Regions from separate parts of the Rhizobium quercicola genome, predicted to be linked through region 4. Evidence: predicted binding sites of a transcription regulator. Region 4 holds the regulator's gene; each other region holds the start of a gene.
What was found. Region 4 encodes LexA, which represses DNA repair genes until DNA is damaged. Its sites were predicted from a motif close to TGTTCNNNNTGTGTTCNG; they were not measured.
Positions count from the first base shown of each region.

Region 1 (4,464 bases), on a different contig from region 4:
GCGTCGGCCGCAAGCTCGAGGCCGTGTTCCAGTGGAACCAGACGCTGGAGCTGAAGCCCGAGGCGGAGGAAATCCCCAAGATCAAGGCGAAGATCGAAAACGGCCTGCCGCCGCTGGAGACGAAGGTTCCCGCGGCCGCCGAAGCCGAGGGCAAGCCGAAGCCGCCGGAAGTGGCCGTGCCCGGCAAGAAGTCCTGACGGCGGGCCGTGGCTGACACCCTTATCATGCCGGAGGTCTTGAGCGCACCTGCTCCGGTGGATCAGGGTGCTGACGTGCCGCTGGTGCTCATGGCACCGGCGAAGATCAATCTCGCCCTGCATGTCGTCGGCCAGCGCGCCGACGGCCACCATCTTCTCGAAAGCCTCGTGACCTTTGCCGATGACGGCGACCGGTTGTCGCTGGCGCTCTCAGAAACCGACAGCTTCACCGTCTCCGGCCCGTTTGCCGGCGATGTGCCGGTGGGGGCCGATGGCGGGAACGCCAACCTCGTGCTGAAGGCGCGGGACCTGCTGCGCACGCGACTGACCAGGCTCGGCCTGCCCTGCGGCCCGGTCGCCCTGCATCTGACAAAGGCCCTGCCCGTTGCCTCCGGCATCGGCGGCGGCTCGGCGGATGCCGCCACGGCCCTCATCGGGCTCATGCGCCTCTGGGGCGCGTCGCACGACCTCCCTGTGAACATCGACCTTGCCGCGCTCGGCCTCTCGCTCGGCGCCGACCTGCCGATGTGCCTGACCGGCCGGCCGCTGATCGCCCGCGGCATCGGCGAGGCGATCACGCCGGTCATCGGCCTGCCCGCCTTTCCCGCTCTCTTGGTCAATCCCGGTGCTGCGGTCTCCACGCCTGCGGTGTTCCGCACGCTCACCAACAAGACCAACCCGCCGCTGACGCTTCCCGAACGGCTTGCCGCGCCGGACGACTGGATCGCGGCGATCGCCGCGACACGCAACGATCTGGAGCAGCCGGCGCTCTCGCTTGCGCCCGTCATCGGCGCGGTCCGCGCAGCACTCGCAGACGCCGGCGCAGCACTTGCCCGCATGTCCGGCTCCGGTGCCACCTGCTTCGGCCTCTTCCGCGACGTCGCGGCGCGAGACCGGGCGGCGGCGCACCTGCGCGCGGCCCATCCCGACTGGTATCTTCTGCCCTGCACCACGCTGGGAAGCTAAGGACGAACGCCCAATGACGATCGACACGACACGCACCTTCGTGCCCGTTTCCATCGCGGTGCTCACCGTTTCCGACACCCGCACGCCGGAGACGGACACATCCGGCGACACGCTGGTGGCGCGGCTGACGGCGGCCGGCCATGTGCTGGCCGCACGCGGCATCGTGCCCGACGACCGCGCCGCCATCGCCGCGCAGGTGACGGCCTGGAGCCTCGATCCCGAGATCGACGTCGTCATCACCACCGGCGGCACGGGCTTTACCGGGCGCGACGTGACGCCCGACGCGCTGGAGCCCTTGTTCGAGAAGAAGATGGACGGCTTCTCCGCCATCTTCCACCGCATCTCCTATGACAAGATCGGCACCTCGACCATCCAGTCGCGCGCCACCGGCGGCGTGCTGAACGCGACCTTCGTCTTCGTGCTGCCCGGCTCGCCCGGCGCGTGCCGCGATGCCTGGGACGGCATTCTCGGCCAGCAGCTCGACCTGCGCCACCGGCCCTGCAATTTCGTGGAAATAATGCCGCGGCTGGACGAACACCTGAAGCGGTGAGCGTGTGGTTCAGCGGATCGACATCGTCCGGCGATAAGGAAAGACCCTCAACGACCCGAAGCCCAGGCCGGCATCAGCTCGCTCGACAGGCGGTGCACGCCGCGACGGGAGACGAAATCGGCGAGCGACATGCCGGATCTCGTCATGCCCGCGGCCTGCGTGCGCTTGATCAGGAACCCCTGTTCCAGCGGCGGACGGCGCGAGGCGAGACGGGCCAGAAGCGGCCGCCTGTGCCGGCGGGAGGCCGAGAAGCAAGCGGGGCCCCGGCCGATCGCCATGTGCTCGGCGATCTCGTCGACCCAGCGCCCGAGCGGCCGGGCACCCGGCTCGATCAGGAGCAGCCATTCGCCGCGCGCCGAGCGCAGGACATCCGCCATATCCCAGCGTGTGAGGAACCGCGCACCCGCGGCATCGGCCACCTGGCCGGAGGCATCCTGCGAGCCGTGATCGAGGACGATCACATCGCTGATGAGGCCTTCCACCGCGCCGGCCACCAGCGCGGCCAGCGATTGCGCCAGCCTCGTCTCGCTATCGCGGGTTTCCATCAGGATCGTCAGCATGGCCGGTCGTACCGCATTGCACAGGGGAATGCCATAAAACCTGTACAAAACAGGCCAGTATCCCGTCATTCATGATGAATCCGCCGGCGACGGGACAGCGGGGAGATCGCTTCCAAGGCGTCACCGGCGTATTTGTTCTTGCAATGTTCTCTTATTATGGTTATCACTGACCGAAGAGAGAACGACATGACGGTGGGGTGAAAACCGGACCGTCCATGTTCCCCGGAGTGTCCCATGAACGATCTGTCCCATGTCAGGCAGGGCGCATTTGCGCCCGGCAATCGGGCCGATGTGGCCGACGCACTGATGGTCGAAACCGGCCTTCGCATCGAGGTGGACCGCCGTCGCGGCCGTGGCGCCGGGATCAACACCTCGGGAAGGTTCGAGCCTGTGACGCGCAGCACCGAGGACGACGGCTGGAACTCGCTGGAGGACCTGCCGCCGTTCAAGACGGAGGTGCAGGTGGAAAAGCCGCGCACGATCATTGCCCGCAACGATTCGCCGGACATTCACTTCGACCGCTCGGTCAACCCCTATCGCGGCTGCGAGCATGGTTGCATCTACTGCTTCGCCCGGCCGACGCATGCTTATATGGGCCTCTCCGCCGGACTCGACTTCGAGGCGCGGCTGTTTGCCAAGCCGGATGCGGCAAAGCTTCTGGAGCGCGAACTGGCCAAGCCCGGCTACAAGGTGAAGCCGATCGCGATCGGCACGAACACCGACCCCTACCAGCCGATCGAAAAGGAGTGGCGGATCATGCGCCAGATCCTGGAGGTGCTGAAGGCGGCCGATCACCCGGTCATGATCGTCACGAAATCGGCGATGGTGACCCGCGATATCGATATTCTCACGCCGATGGCGGAAAAGGGTCTCGCGCGCGTCGGCCTTTCGGTGACGACGCTCGACCGCAAGCTGGCGCGGCTGATGGAACCGCGCGCCTCGACGCCGGAGAAGCGGCTGGATGCGATCCGCAAGCTGTCGGAGGCCGGCATTCCCGCGAGCGTGCTGATGGCGCCCGTCATTCCCGCCCTCAACGACCACGAGATCGAGCGCGTGCTGGACTCCGCCAAGGCGGCCGGTGCGAGCGAGGCGAGCTATGTCATCCTGCGCCTGCCGCTGGAGGTCAGCCCCCTTTTCCGCGACTGGCTCTTGCAACATTACCCGGACCGCTATCGCCATGTCATGTCGCTGGTGCGCTCGATGCGCGACGGCAAGGATTACGACGCCGACTTCACCAAGCGGATGAAGGGTGCCGGGCCCTATGCCTGGCAGATCGGCCGCCGCTTCGAGCTGGCCGCCAAGCGGCTGGAGCTGAACACCAACCGGCGGGCGCTGAACTGCGATCTCTTCGTTCCCCCGCTCGGGACGGGCGTGCAGCTCTCGCTGCTGTGACGCGAGCGAAGACCTTCGTCCGGTGACATCCGGACACCGAACGGGATCGCATGTCCCTCGTAGCATGCGATCACCCGAGGCCGACGGCTTCCGCAAAGCCACCGGCCTCCACCCCCGGCGCCGCCGCATCCGCCTGGGGGTCTTGCGGGGAATCGGCCTCCCGTGCGAGTCTGCCCTCATGGCACGCCGCACCACGACCGATTCCCCGCTTCTCTTCGACATCCGCCTCCGTCCCGATTTCACGCTGGAGGCGGCGGCGAAGCGCGACGGGCTGTGGCCTGTCGCCGGAACGGACGAAGCCGGGCGCGGCCCACTGGCCGGCCCCGTGGTGGCCGCCGCCGTCATCCTCGACCCGCAGCGTATTCCCGGTGGCCTGAACGACAGCAAGCAACTGACCGCCCAGCGGCGCGAGGTGCTGTTCACCGAGATTCTCGCGACCGCCACCGTCTCGATCGCTTCCTCCGGCGCGGGCCGCATTGACGGCACGGATATCCGCAAGGCGAGCCTCGACGCGATGCGGCGCGCGGTCTGCGGCCTGCATCGGCGGCCGGCGCTCGTGCTTGCGGACGGGCGCGACGTGCCACCGGGGCTTGCCTGCGAAGGCCGGGCCGTCATCAAGGGCGACGCCCGCTCCCTCTCCATCGCCGCCGCCTCCATCGTCGCGAAGGTCGCCCGCGACCGGATGATGACCCGGGCCGACGGCGTCTTCCCCGGCTACGGTTTTGCGCTGCATGCGGGCTATGCCACCGCGCATCACCGCAGCGCCATCCTTCTCCACGGCCCCTGCCGGCTGCACCGC
Region 1 covers NZ_JAJOZR010000012.1:1,371-5,834, reverse strand. Annotated here, with positions in the region: gene LRX75_RS17760 (tetratricopeptide repeat protein) at 1-197, shown strand, start outside; gene LRX75_RS17755 (4-(cytidine 5'-diphospho)-2-C-methyl-D-erythritol kinase) at 288-1,163, shown strand; gene moaB (molybdenum cofactor biosynthesis protein B) at 1,177-1,713, shown strand; gene LRX75_RS17745 (glycosyltransferase family protein) at 1,761-2,273, opposite strand; gene LRX75_RS17740 (PA0069 family radical SAM protein) at 2,508-3,665, shown strand; gene LRX75_RS17735 (ribonuclease HII) at 3,844-4,464, shown strand, end outside.
Region 1: the regulator LexA is predicted to act here: its motif matches at 2,407-2,424, upstream of LRX75_RS17740 (PA0069 family radical SAM protein).

Region 2 (4,464 bases), on a different contig from region 4:
GGCCGGCACCGGAAAACCGTGCCAGGGCCCAGGCGAGACCGGGCGAGGCGGCGATCGCACCCCGCGCCTCGACGCCGAGCTGGAAAAGGCGCGACAGGACATCGTCGAGCAATGCCTTTTCCCCGCCATGCAGATGCGTGCAGCCGGTGATGTCGAGCGCCAGACCGTCGGTCCCCGCATAGGCGACCAGCGGCGTATAGCGATCGCACCAGTCGGCCAGGGCGGAAAGAAAGGCCTGGTCGGCCGCGGCATCGGCCGGCAGCACATCGAGCTGCGGATGCATGGCGCGGGCCTCGGCCACGCCCTGCCCCCGCTTCAGCCGCAGGCGATCGGCCACCCCGTCGAGCGCCACGATCCGCATGGCATTCTCGACCTTGTCGGAAAATACGACCGGCGGGTGATCAGGACGCCCGTTTGAAAGCCATGACGCGCCCCAGCGCCGGCGCGCCACCCGGTCGGCCGACAGATGCGGGAAGGACAGGGACAGGATCCGCTGCGTTTGCCGGAAGAGGGACGGCGACGGGGTCGAGAGGGTAGAACCGGCGCGCATGGGAACTCCATTCAAGGTAGGCATCGACAGGGGAAAAGGCCCGCGTCTTCTCGGCAACGACGTGGAAGGCGGGATGCCCGATGCCGGTCGTGAGCATCGTGCCGTCGGGCAGCAGGAAAGGTGCGGTGGGTGCGGGACGCACGAGAAGGCGCACATGCGCGCTGCTTGCCTCCTCTTCGCCCGCCTGCCGCAGGAGAAGGATCGGAACGCCGCTGCCGACCGAGCGCAATTGCAGCCGCCGACTCTCCTGCAGCCCGAGACGCGCCGGATTGCCGCGGATCTCCAGAATGACGGCGGAAAACACAGAGAAACCCAGCGCCGCCTCGGCAATCCACAGCGCCTGCTGCAGGTTGCGGGGCCGGGAGAACAGCATGGCACGCAGATCGATGCCGAGAAGCGACAGGCCGACCCCATAGGGCTCGCCCGCCTCCTGTCCGGCCATCGTCTCGGAGATCCAGAGGATGGCCCCAAGCTCGCCCTGCGCCTTGCGCCGCGCCTGGCAGAGCGCGGCAAGCCCCAGCGTAAACCCCGTGGCGGCGCCGGCATCACGCGTTTCCGCCACGCGGATCTCGCTCAACCCCTTGAGCGGCAGGCCGCCGGACATGGCGTGGTCGAGCGCGGGAACGCCGAGCGGCAGCACATCCGCCGGACGTGTCACAGGACGGCCGGACGCCGAAAATCCCGCGCATTCGCCCTCCGTCTCCAGGGTGGGACGACAGGAACCGGATGGCCTGTCTCGTTCCAGCCGGGCAATGGCATCGCGCAGGGCGAGCACCGTCTCCCGCGGCACAGCGTTTACAGCCATGGCAGTCAGCTCCTATTCGTTCTTGCTATGTTCTTATTGATTCCAGAGCTTCAAAAAAGAGTCAACGCAGTTGGGAAAAGATTCCGCAGTTTCTGCACAATCGCCTTACATTGCGAATTGCTTCTCGAAATGACCCGGGAAATGGCTATATACAAGGAACAAGGAGTGTCCATGGCCCGGATTGACCAGAGCGACGATTGGCGGGAACGCCATGCGCCGACCATCAGCACGTTCGAATCCCTGACGCTGGAGGCCTATGGGCATCTCCCCGAGGAATTCCGCCGGCTGGCCACCGATCTCATCATCGAGATCGAGGATTTTCCGGATGACGACGTGTTCGAAGACATGGCGCTGGAAACGCCGTTCGATCTTCTGGGCCTGTTCGAAGGCCGCGGCATCGGCGAGCGGTTCACCATGGAAACCGGCACGATGCCGAACCGGATCACGCTCTACCGCCGGCCGATCCTCGATTACTGGGCCGAGAACGACGAAACGCTGGGCGACATCATCACCCATGTGCTGATCCACGAGATCGGCCATCACTTCGGCCTGTCGGACGACGACATGGAGCGTATCGAGGCGAGCGTGGAGCATGTCGGCGGGTAGAAGCCCGCCGCATGCCGCATGCGTATGGGACGTGGCTTCCGGCTACTGCTCGGACAGTTTCATATCCGGTACGTAATCCTTGCCCTCGACATCCTTCACCACCGCCTGTCCGCACTGCATGACCTGCGCATCGGCATTGAAGGTGTAGGTCGGCGAGCCATGGAGATGCCAGCCCTTGTTCAGGGCGGCGGTCACCTTGTGGCAGAAGCTCGCATCGTCGGGCCCGGTGAGAAAGCGGTAGAGTTTCATGGCTGTGTTCCTTTGTGCCGGATGGCCTCGACCTTTGCAAGACAGGCGATCGCCTGGTCGCGATGCAGGGCCTCGACCATTTTTCCCTTATGGACGATGACCGACCTGCCCGCATTGTCGGCATGCGCGAAGGCCGCAACGATCTCCAGCGCCTCCGCCTCATCCTGCACCGTGGGGCCGAAGGCGGCATTGGCCGGTGCGATCTGCTGCGGATGGATCAGCATCTTGCCGTCGAACCCCATCTCCCGGCCGGCGGCGCATTCCCGCGCGAAACCCTCGGCATCGCCGATATCGTTGAAGACGGCATCGAGAACGTCGAGCCCGCTGCCGCGCCCGGCAAGAAGGATCTGCATGAGCCAGGGCACGAGATAGGTGCGCCCGGCAAGAGCCGCAACGCCGGTTTCCTTGCGCAGATCGTTAAGCCCGGGAATGAGGCAGTCGAGCCGCCCGCCGCGCGTGCGCCCGGTCTCGGCGATCGCCGCCACATTGAGAACGCCCCGCGGCGTCTCGATCATCGCCCAGAGCCGCAGGTCCTCCAGACCGTCGCCCTCGTCCATGCCTTCGGCAATGTCGAGAATGTCGCGTGGTCCTTCCACCTTGGGCACCAGCACCGCATCGAACCGGCAGCCGGACAGCGCTTCGAGATCCGCCTCCCCGAAACCGGAGGCAAGGCTGTTGATCCGCACGATCCGCTCGATGCCTGGTGCGGCCTCAGCCAGATGACGCACCAGCGCTTCGCGCGCATCGGCTTTGCGCTCCGGCAGCACGGCATCCTCCAGATCGTAGATCACCGCATCGGGCGAGAGGCTCGCCACCTTCGAAAGCGCACGCGCATTGTCGGTGGGCACGCAGAGCACCGAGCGACGAAGGCGGACGGGATGGCGATCGGACAGGGACATCATGCCATGTTGTGCCTGTCCCATCCCATCTTCGCAAGTCTCATGCAACAGGCGTTTCGCTCCTCGGCAGCAAGCCCGCAGACAGGCATCGCAAAACCGGCCCCGTCTTTTGACGGAGCCGGCCGATATGTCTGGAAGAACAATAGGTCTCAGGCCGCCTTGCGGTCGTGACGGCCTTCTTCCACTTCCTCGACGATCTTCGCCACGAAAGCATTGAGATCGTCGGGGTTGCGGGAGGTGATGATGCCCTTGTCGGTCACCACGGCCTCGTCCGACCAGAGGCCGCCGGCATTGACGACATCCGTCTTGATCGACTTGAAGGATGTCACCTTCCGGCCCTTGACCGCACCGGCCTCGACCAGCAGCCACGGCGCATGGCAGATGGCAGCCACGACCTTGCCGGAGGAAACGAATTCGCGAACGATCCGGAGCGCTTCATCCTCGACGCGCAGCTTGTCGGGATTGATCTGGCCGCCCGGCAGAACGAGCGCATCGAAATCCTCGATCCTGACGTCCTTGGCCTCCAGATCGACGTCGATGCTGTCGCCCCAGTCCTTCTCGTCCCAGCTCTTGATGCTGGTCTTGCCGATCGACGCGATCTTCACGGTCGCACCCCGCTTCTGCAAGTCGTCATACGGCACGCGCAGCTCGGACCGCTCGTAGCCGTCCGTTGCGAGAATGAGGATTTTGGAGTCCTTGATGGAAGGCATGAGCCTACTCCTTGCTGTCTTTTGATCTTTGCATCCGAGCATCCCGGGGGATCTTGGAGGCGAATGTCGCGACGGGTTCGCTCCGTTAACGAGACGCGTCTCCGATCGTTCCCCAAAAACATCCGTATCCTGTCCGACCCGCCCCCTCGCTTCGGCAGACGGTCGACGTCGAAAAACGAAACCGCTCACGCACACAACATTGACGCGGAGGCCAAAAGAACATATGTAGAACATCATGAAAAAGTCGCTGAAAGAGCGTTTGGCCATTCTCTCGGATGCCGCCAAATACGATGCGTCCTGCGCCTCCAGCGGAACGACGAAACGCAACTCGTCGGCCAGCGGCGGCCTCGGCTCAACGGAGGGATCGGGCATCTGCCATGCCTATGCGCCCGACGGACGATGCATTTCGCTGCTCAAGATCCTGATGACGAATTTCTGCATCTACGATTGCGCCTATTGCATCAACAGGTCGTCGAGCAATGTCGAGCGCGCACGCTTTTCGGTCGAGGAAGTCGTCTGGCTGACGCTCGAATTCTATCGGCGCAACTATATCGAAGGCCTGTTCCTGTCGTCCGGCATCATCCGCTCGTCCGACCATACGATGGAAGAAATGGTGCGCATCGCGCGCGAGCTGCGCGTCACGCA
Region 2 covers NZ_JAJOZR010000002.1:134,272-138,735, reverse strand. Annotated here, with positions in the region: gene LRX75_RS04120 (Y-family DNA polymerase) at 1-451, opposite strand, end outside; gene LRX75_RS23385 (ImuA family protein) at 402-1,355, opposite strand; gene LRX75_RS04115 (metallopeptidase family protein) at 1,527-1,961, shown strand; gene LRX75_RS04110 (DUF1737 domain-containing protein) at 2,004-2,210, opposite strand; gene LRX75_RS04105 (HpcH/HpaI aldolase/citrate lyase family protein) at 2,207-3,109, opposite strand; gene LRX75_RS04100 (type 1 glutamine amidotransferase domain-containing protein) at 3,259-3,819, opposite strand; gene LRX75_RS04095 (putative DNA modification/repair radical SAM protein) at 4,055-4,464, shown strand, end outside.
Region 2: the regulator LexA is predicted to act here: its motif matches at 1,373-1,390, upstream of LRX75_RS23385 (ImuA family protein).

Region 3 (4,464 bases), on a different contig from region 4:
CCAGAGTGACAGCGACGACATTTCCCCTCATCGGCCCTTCGTGCAGCAGACACCCATGAAAACGCAGGAAGATCTGGCGATCGCCGTTCGCCGCATGCAACAGCAATATGAAAGAGGCCGCATGGACCGCGATATCCTGCGGGGCTGGGTGCTCGGCCTTCCCTCCTATCCGCAGCCCCACGGCGCCGCGGTCGATGCCCTGAAAGCCTGGTTCGCGATCCGGCAGAGCGACGTCACGCCGGAGATCCGCGCGCGCGATCTCGACAGGCTGGCAGCCGTCGCGGATGCCTCGGCCGTCAGGATCCCGGACGGACTGTGACCCGCGTCTGACTTGAAGGACGTGTGCGGCAGGCTATGCTTTGCGCGGCGTTGCGGTGTAGAACGAGCAGAAGATCGAGAATGGCGAGGACCGATGTCGAACGATAATGAACCGGAAATGGAGTATTCGGAGCTGTCCGGCGAGTTCACCGAAGACGGCGTGACCGTGCTGGTCGATATCTCGCGGCCGGCGGGTACGAATCTCGACTGGCAGATGCTGGTGCTGACGCAGGAAGAAGACGTGACCGAGTGGGAAGACCCCTTCCCGACCGACCGCGAAGCCTTCGACGAGTTTCTCGCGACCGTCGCCCGCGAAGGCATTCGCTCCTTCTTCGGAGACGAAGAGCCGCCGACGCTGCAGTGATCCGACCCGGGACCACGACGACGGAACGGCAAAGGCGGGTTCGCGCCCTTGCGACGTCTCAGCGGACCTCTTGCGCCACGGAGCGCCCGACCCCGCAGGCCTCCCGCCAGAAATCGGCATCCTCGTAGAGCGTCGGGTCTTCGACGCCCGCGAGATGGAAGGCCTCGCGCCGCTCCACGCAGGTGCCGCACCGTCCGCAATGCACCGTGCCACCCTTGTAGCAGGACCATGTCCGCGCGAAGGGCGTGCCGTTGCCGGCGCCCTCCGTGACGATGTCGGCTTTCGTGCGCTCGACATAGGGGGCGTAAAGGTCGACCGAGGCATAGCCGTCCAGCGCGTGTGTCTGCATGGTCTGGAACGCGCGGATGAAATCGGGCCGGCAATCGGGATAGATGAAGTGATCGCCGCCATGAACGGCGACGGCGACGGCATCGAGCGTCTGCGCGGCCGCAAGGCCGAAGGCGATCGTCAGCATGATCGCATTGCGGTTCGGCACCACCGTCGTCTTCATCGTCTCCTGCGCATAATGCCCGTCCGGCACCGCGATATCGTCCGTCAGCGCCGAGCCGGTCAGATGCGCGCCGATCGGCCCGATGTCGATCAGATGGTGCGGCACGCCGAGCCTGTGCGCGGCCTCGGCCGCAAAGTCCAGCTCCCGGCGATGGCGCTGGCCGTAGTCGAAGGACAGGAGGCCGGCGAGATGACGGTCGCGCGCCACGTGATGGGCGAGCGTGACGGAGTCCAGTCCGCCGGAGCAGACGACGAGCGTTTTCATGGAGAGCGTTCCCTTGTTTTGACCGGGTGGGCTGCGACCGGCATCGGATACGGCAGAACGGTGCCGTCCTTGAGGGCGAGACATTGCCGCATTCTCCCGCGCGGATAAAGGGCCTCCGCGTTTTTGACAGTCCGGCATTCCCCCGGTTTTCCAGACGCCCGGTTTCAAAACCCGCGCCGTCTCGAGCCGACGGCAATCCGGCGGCCGGCCCGCGTCTCACGCCGCGCTGGTCACGCGGTCCGCGGCGATGCGGTAGGAGATGGCTTCGGCGATGTGGATCCGGCCGACGGTCGGGCGGGCGTCGAGATCGGCCAGCGTGCGGGCGACCTTGAGGACGCGGTGATAGGCGCGGGCCGAAAAGGTCATCCGTTCCGCGACCTCGCGCAGGAGCTGCAGCCCGCCGGCATCGGGTTCGGCCAGCGTCTCGATCATCGAGGTGGTGCAGCGGGCGTTCGCGGTGATCTTCGGCATGCCGAAGGCGATGAAGCGGTCGGTCTGGATCGCCCGGGCATGGGCGACGCGGGCGGCGACGACCGCGCTGGTTTCGGCCGGCGCCGGGCGGATGAGATCGGCAGCGGACACGGCGGGCACGGAAATGCGGATGTCGATCCGGTCCATCAGCGGGCCGGAGATGCGCGCCTGATAATCGCTGGTGCAGCGCGGGCCCCGCGCGCAGCTGTGCCCCGGCTCGCCCGCCATGCCGCAGCGGCAGGGGTTCATGGCGGCGACCAGCTGGATGGCGGCGGGATAGCTGATGCGGTGGTTGGCGCGCGCGATGATGCATTCGCCGGTCTCCAGCGGCTGGCGCAACGCGTCCAGCGCCTGCGGCGAAAATTCCGGGAACTCGTCGAGAAACAGTACGCCGTTATGGGCAAGCGACGCCTCGCCCGGCCGGGCGCGCAGACCGCCGCCGATCAGGGCCGCCATGGTGGCGGAGTGGTGCGGCGTGCGGAAGGGCCGGCGATCCGAGAGCTTGCCGCCCGCCAGCTGCCCGGCGATCGAGTGGATCATCGACACCTCGAGCAGCTCGCCCGGCGACAGCGGCGGCAGGATGGAGGGCAGGCGTGCGGCGAGCATCGACTTGCCCGAGCCGGGCGGGCCGACCATCAGCAGATTGTGGTTTCCGGCGGCGGCCACCTCCAGCGCGCGCTTGGCGCTTTCCTGCCCCTTGATGTCGGCGAGATCCGGCAGATTGGCGGCCGTCGCGCGGATGGCCGGCTCCGGCCGGGTCAGCACCTGCGTGCCGCGGAAATGATTGGCGAGCGCGATCAGGCTGCGGGGCGCGAGAATGTCGATCTCGGAACCGGCCCAGGCGGCCTCCGGGCCGCTGTCGGCCGGGCAGATGAGGCCCTTGCCGATGGCGTTCGCACCGATGGCGGCAGGCAGCGCGCCGGCAACGGCCGCGATCGTGCCGTCGAGGTTCAGTTCGCCGATGACGACGTATTCGGCCAGCGCATCCGACGGAATCGCGCCGAGCGCCGCCATCAGCCCGAGCGCGATCGCAAGGTCGAAATGGCTGCCTTCCTTCGGCAGGTCGGCCGGCGCGAGATTGATCGTCACGCGTTTGGGCGGCAGGGAAAGGCCGGAGGCGTGGAGGGCCGCGTGCACCCGTTCCCGGCTTTCGGCCACCGCCTTGTCCGGCAGGCCGACGATCTGCACGCCGACCTTGCCGGGCGCCACCATCACCTGCACATCGACCGGAACGCCCTCGATGCCCTGAAACGCCACCGTGCCGACCCGTGCCACCATATTCCCGCCACTCCGACCGATGCGCTTATGAGACTTTCCTCACATTACACGGCAGCCGGAATAAAACAAGAACATTGGCGGAACGATTACAATCGACCATGTCGGCAAGGTTGTAAACATCACAACCCGGCCGGATTTTTCAGCCGCGCTTGCGCTCGATCGCATCCCAGAGAAGGCTCGCGATATCGGCACCGCCGAATGTCTTCACCTCGCGGATGCCGGTCGGGGAGGTCACGTTGATCTCGGTCATGACGTCGCCGATGACGTCGATGCCGACCAGCAGGAAGCCGCGTTCGCGCAAGGCCGGGCCGATGCGGGCGCAGATCTCCCTCTCGCGCGCCGTCAGCTCCGTCGGCTCGGGCTTGCCGCCCGCATGCATGTTGGAGCGGGCATCGTGCTCGGCCGGCACGCGGTTGATGGCGCCGACGGGCTCGCCGTCGACGAGGATGATGCGCTTGTCGCCCTTGCGCACGGCCGGCAGGTATTCCTGCGCGATGAAGGGCTCGCGGAACATCTGCCCGAACATTTCGAGCAGCGAGGACATGTTGCGGTCGTCGCGGGTGGCGTGGAACACGCCCGCACCCCCGTTGCCGTAGAGCGGCTTCAGGATGATGTCGCCCATTTCTTCACGGAATTTGGCGATTTCGGCCGGGTCGCGGGTGATCAGCGTCTTCGGCATCAGATCGGGAAATTCGGTGACGAAGATCTTTTCCGGTGAGTTGCGCACCCAGGCGGGGTCGTTCACCACCAGCGTTTTCGGGTGAATGCGCTCCAGAAGATGGGTCGAGGTGATATAGGCCATGTCGAAGGGCGGATCCTGACGCAGGAGCACCACATCCATGGTGGAGAGATCGAGCCGCTCAGGCTCGCCGAGCGTGAAATGATCGCCCTTCACGTCGCGCAGCGTCATCTGCTGCGCCGTGGCATAGACCTGCCCGTCGCGCAGCGACAGCCGGTCCGGCGTGTAGTGAAACAGCCGGTAGCCGCGGTTCTGCGCCTCCAGGCTCATCGCAAAGGTCGAATCGCCCGCGATATTGATGGTGGAGACGTGGTCCATCTGAACCGCGACGTTCCGGAGTGCCGTTCTGCTGGCTGCCATTGTCTTCCCCTGCCGATCGACCCGCCGCGTCTCCGGCGGGCCTCATGACGTAGGACGGGACGCGCCCGAACGCAACGGCAGACCGCCCTGCGGCTGAGCGAAAGTCGCGCGGCCGCCCGACGAACCCGATCAGGCGGCGAGGGCCGCCTTGGGCGCTTC
Region 3 covers NZ_JAJOZR010000008.1:162,153-166,616, forward strand. Annotated here, with positions in the region: gene LRX75_RS13965 (hypothetical protein) at 56-319, shown strand; gene LRX75_RS13970 (hypothetical protein) at 413-682, shown strand; gene queC (7-cyano-7-deazaguanine synthase QueC) at 741-1,457, opposite strand; gene LRX75_RS13980 (YifB family Mg chelatase-like AAA ATPase) at 1,674-3,206, opposite strand; gene gshB (glutathione synthase) at 3,346-4,305, opposite strand; gene LRX75_RS13990 (cupin domain-containing protein) at 4,435-4,464, opposite strand, start outside.
Region 3: the regulator LexA is predicted to act here: its motif matches at 3,263-3,280, upstream of LRX75_RS13980 (YifB family Mg chelatase-like AAA ATPase).

Region 4 (4,464 bases):
CGCGACGCGGATCGACATGTTCGTGACCTCGCCGATGTGAAGGCGATCGATCTTAACGGCCAGCGCCTCGGGCTTCAGCCGGAAGCCCTTGCAGGCGGGGCAGGGGGCCGCCGACATATAGCGCTCGATTTCCTCGCGCGCCCAGGCCGACTCGGTTTCCTTCCACCGCCGCTCGAGATTGGGAACGATGCCTTCAAATGTCTTGGTGGTGTTGTAAGAGCGCGCGCCGTCCGCGTATTGAAAGACGATCTTGTCGTCCGTGCCGCGCAGGATCGCCTTCTTCGCCGCGTCCGAAAGCTCAGCCCAGGTGTTGCTCAGCTTGAAGCCGAAAGCCTTGCCGAGCGCTTCCAGCGTTTGATTGTAGTAGGGCGACGAGGATTTGGCCCAGGGCGCAATCGCCCCGTTCTTCAGCGTCCGATCATGCTCCGGCACGATCAATGCCTCGTCGATCTTCTGCTGGCTGCCGAGGCCGTCGCAGGTGGGGCAGGCGCCGAAGGGATTGTTGAATGAAAACAGACGCGGCTCGATCTCCGAAATCGTGAAGCCGGAGACAGGGCAGGCGAACTTTTCCGAAAACAGCACACGCTCGTGCGTCTCGTTCAGCGACTTGTTGGCCGAGCCGCCGGCCGACGTCTCCTTCTCGGGCAGGGGCTTGTCGGCAAACTCCGCAATCGCCAAGCCGTCGGCAAGCCGGAGCGAGGTCTCCAGACTGTCGGCAAGCCTCGCGGCGATATCGCCCCGTACGACCAGGCGATCCACGACCACATCAATGTCGTGTTTGTATTTCTTGTCGAGGGCGGGCACATCGGCGATCTCGTAGAACTGGCCGTCCACCTTCACGCGCTGGAAGCCCTTTTTCATGAGCTCCGCGAGTTCCTTCTTGTACTCTCCCTTTCGCCCCCGGATCATCGGCGCGAGAATGTAGAGCCGGGCCCCCTCGTCCATCGCCAGAACGCGATCGACCATCTGGCTGACGGTCTGGCTTTCGATCGGCAGGCCCGTCGCCGGCGAGTAGGGCACGCCGACACGCGCGAACAGAAGGCGCATATAGTCGTAGATCTCGGTGACCGTTCCCACGGTCGAGCGCGGATTCTTCGATGTCGTCTTCTGCTCGATCGAGATGGCGGGCGAAAGGCCTTCGATCAGATCGACATCCGGCTTCTGCATCATCTCGAGGAACTGACGCGCGTAGGCCGAGAGGCTTTCGACATAGCGCCGCTGCCCCTCCGCATAGATGGTATCGAAGGCCAGCGACGATTTTCCCGACCCGGACAGGCCCGTCATCACGATCAGCTTGTTGCGCGGAAGGTCGAGATCGACGCCCTTCAGATTGTGTTCCCGCGCACCGCGGATCGAAATGGTCTTGAATTCGCTCATGGTCGGACGCTCTGAATGGGGACGAAGCCCTTACTTAAGATCATTACTTCATATGTCGAGGCGCGTTTTCGGGAAACCGCAATTCCGTCCGGCCGGCGGCCTCTCTTCTGGCGCCGGTGGTGGCCTCGCTTGACAGCATCATAGTCAAGACCTAGAACAAATAAAGAACAAATTTGCAAACTGTTGTGGATTGCCGCGAGGCGAGGGCGAAATGCCGCGCTCAACAGCGTAGGCTTGCGGCACAGTGCGGATCGTAAGGCCGCTTTCAGGAGACAGGACAAAGAGATGGCTGGTAGCGTAAACAAGGTGATCCTCATCGGCAATGTCGGGGCAGACCCTGAGATCCGGCGGACACAGGACGGCAAGCCGATCGCCAACCTGCGCATCGCGACCTCCGAAAGCTGGCGCGACCGGAACTCCGGCGAGCGGCGCGAGAAGACCGAGTGGCACACCGTCGTCGTCTTCAACGAAGGCCTGTGCAAGGTCGTTGAGCAGTATGTCAAAAAGGGCGCCAAGCTATACCTCGAGGGCGCGCTGCAGACCCGCAAATGGCAGGACAAGGACGGCAACGACCGTTACTCCACGGAAGTGGTGTTGCAGGGCTTCAACTCGACGCTGACGATGCTCGACGGCCGCGATGGCGGTGGTAGTGGCGGCGGTGGCGGCGGAAGTCGAGGCGGCTCGGACTATGGCGGCGGAAGCGGCGGATCGAACTATGGCGATGATTACGATCGCCCGGCCCAGTCCTCGGGCGCCCGATCGGGCGGCAGCACCGGCGGACCTGGCGGCGGCTTTTCCCGCGACCTGGACGACGATATCCCATTTTGATCGTCAAAGGTCTGCTGCAAGCCGATACAATGTCGTCTCGTCTTCTACGCCGTCATGAGCAAGCTCATGGCGGCGTTGCTGTTACAGGACCGGACACGGACATCTCTCGACAACAGTTCAGGCTGACGATGGCGTGCGAAAAGCAACGCCCGGGCGAATGCTGAGAAACGGGCTCATGGCGGCTGTGGTTTGGCCAGAATGCCACTTGCAGAACACATGAGGAACATATAACACTGTTCTTGCTTTGTTTCGTGACTCTGGAGTCGATTGATCATGCTGACCCGCAAGCAACAGGAACTGTTGATTTTCATTCATGAGCGCATGAAGGAATCGGGCGTTCCCCCGTCTTTCGATGAAATGAAGGATGCTCTGGAGCTCGCGTCCAAGTCCGGCATTCACCGGCTGATCACGGCGCTCGAGGAGCGCGGCTTCATCCGGCGTCTGCCGAACCGGGCCCGCGCGCTCGAGGTGATCAAGCTGCCGGAGGCATATCTGTCCGCGACCCCGCCGAAGCGGGGATTCTCGCCGAGCGTCATTCAGGGAAGTCGTGGAAACGCGGCCGTCGAACCGGCCGCCAAGACGACGGCGGAGGTCGGCAACGACAACAGCGTATCGGTTCCGGTGATGGGACGCATCGCTGCGGGTGTGCCGATATCCGCCATTCAGAACAACACGCACGACATCGCCGTACCCGCCTTCATGATCGGCAATGGCGAGCACTACGCCTTGGAAGTGCGCGGCGACTCGATGATCGAAGCGGGCATTCTGGACGGCGACACCGTGATCATTCGCAATGCCAATAGCGCCAGCCCCGGCGAGATCGTCGTTGCGCTCGTGGATGACGAGGAAGCGACCCTGAAGCGGTTTCGCCGCAAGGGCGCGTCCGTCGCGCTCGAGGCTGCCAACCCGGCGTACGAGACGCGAATTTTCGGCCCGGAGCGTGTGAAGGTACAGGGCAAGCTCGTCGGCCTGATCCGCCGCTACCAATAATCGGGGAGGGGTCGGCGCGTCTCCGTATAAGGTTTCAGAAGTGGGCGCTGTCCATACGTTTGGGCGCCGGAGGATTCCGCTGGTTTAGGCCCGCAGAATCCTTCGGCGTTGTGTGATCAGCAGACGGGTTTGGTCGTCTGTTCTTGCGTTCGACGTCAGACCTGCAGCAAATCTGCAGCAAGGCTTTTTCGTTTGCTGTGTTTTCAGCCGACGATGTTGCATCGCTCCACGTTAGCGCGCATTTGTTGGTCGTACCGTCTCAAACATATGGAACCGTGTAGGTAGGTCGGCGTTTACCGGGCGAACGTGATGGAGCCGACATGCCTGGAACATTGAACAGCTTCGAAGTGATCGTCTTCGACGATCATACGGGAGAGCTCGTGCAAAGCGATGATCTGATGCGTGTCGGTACGGCAGACGAGGCGTGCGCTCTGGCAGAGCGGCTTGCTGCATCTCACGCAGGAACCTTGGCCCTCGCACGGTCGACCAATACGGCCGTTGGTGAGGTCAATCCGGTGCGCGTTTTGCTGCAGCATGGCCGGATCGGTGATTTCGCCTAATCAGCGTCGGGTCAACAACGCCTCTTATCGAAAACGCGCGCTCAGCGCGAAGGATTATACCATGCGCATGATTTTTGTCGGGATGCTTGCATCCATCCTCAGCATCCTTGTTTTCAAATATGCGAATAACGATCTCGGCAACAGTGTTCCGTTGACGACTGTTGGAGCAGCCAGCTCGCTCTGACGCGCAGACGTCTCGGCTCGCTGATACAGAGGATTTCTGGCTGCGAAGGACGATATCGGCGCCGTTTCCATGTGAGCGCTTCCACCGTCCCGCGCTTCCAGAGTCTCACTCGTGAATCGTGTAGGACCCCATCTCGCAGAGGTTCTGCTTGTCTTCGGTCGTCGCGAGGTTTGAACCCTCTTCGAATTCGAAACGCATATCGTAGTTGCAAACGTCTCGGCCGTCCGCGATCGTGAGTTCGATCGTTTCGCCCGGATTGAGAACCTGCTCACCGAACACATCGCCCTCCCAATCACTGACACCGACGGGTGATGTGTAGAAGCGTGTCAAAACGGAATTCGTACCGTTCTTCAGTGTAAAGACGAGATCTTCGGCCTGTGCTGTCCCGCAAAAGAAGACCGCTCCGATGATGACTGCGCCTGCCGTAACGAATTTCATTGTTTCCCCCGATAAATCTATGATCGCGCAAATTCCGTGGCGCGGAACGGATATTACTGAGTCTCCTGCGGTACTCAATCGGATTTT
Region 4 covers NZ_JAJOZR010000007.1:35,458-39,921, reverse strand. Annotated here, with positions in the region: gene uvrA (excinuclease ABC subunit UvrA) at 1-1,377, opposite strand, end outside; gene LRX75_RS11880 (single-stranded DNA-binding protein) at 1,663-2,205, shown strand; gene lexA (transcriptional repressor LexA) at 2,479-3,195, shown strand; gene LRX75_RS11870 (hypothetical protein) at 3,516-3,755, shown strand; gene LRX75_RS23300 (hypothetical protein) at 3,817-3,939, shown strand; gene LRX75_RS11865 (hypothetical protein) at 4,045-4,377, opposite strand.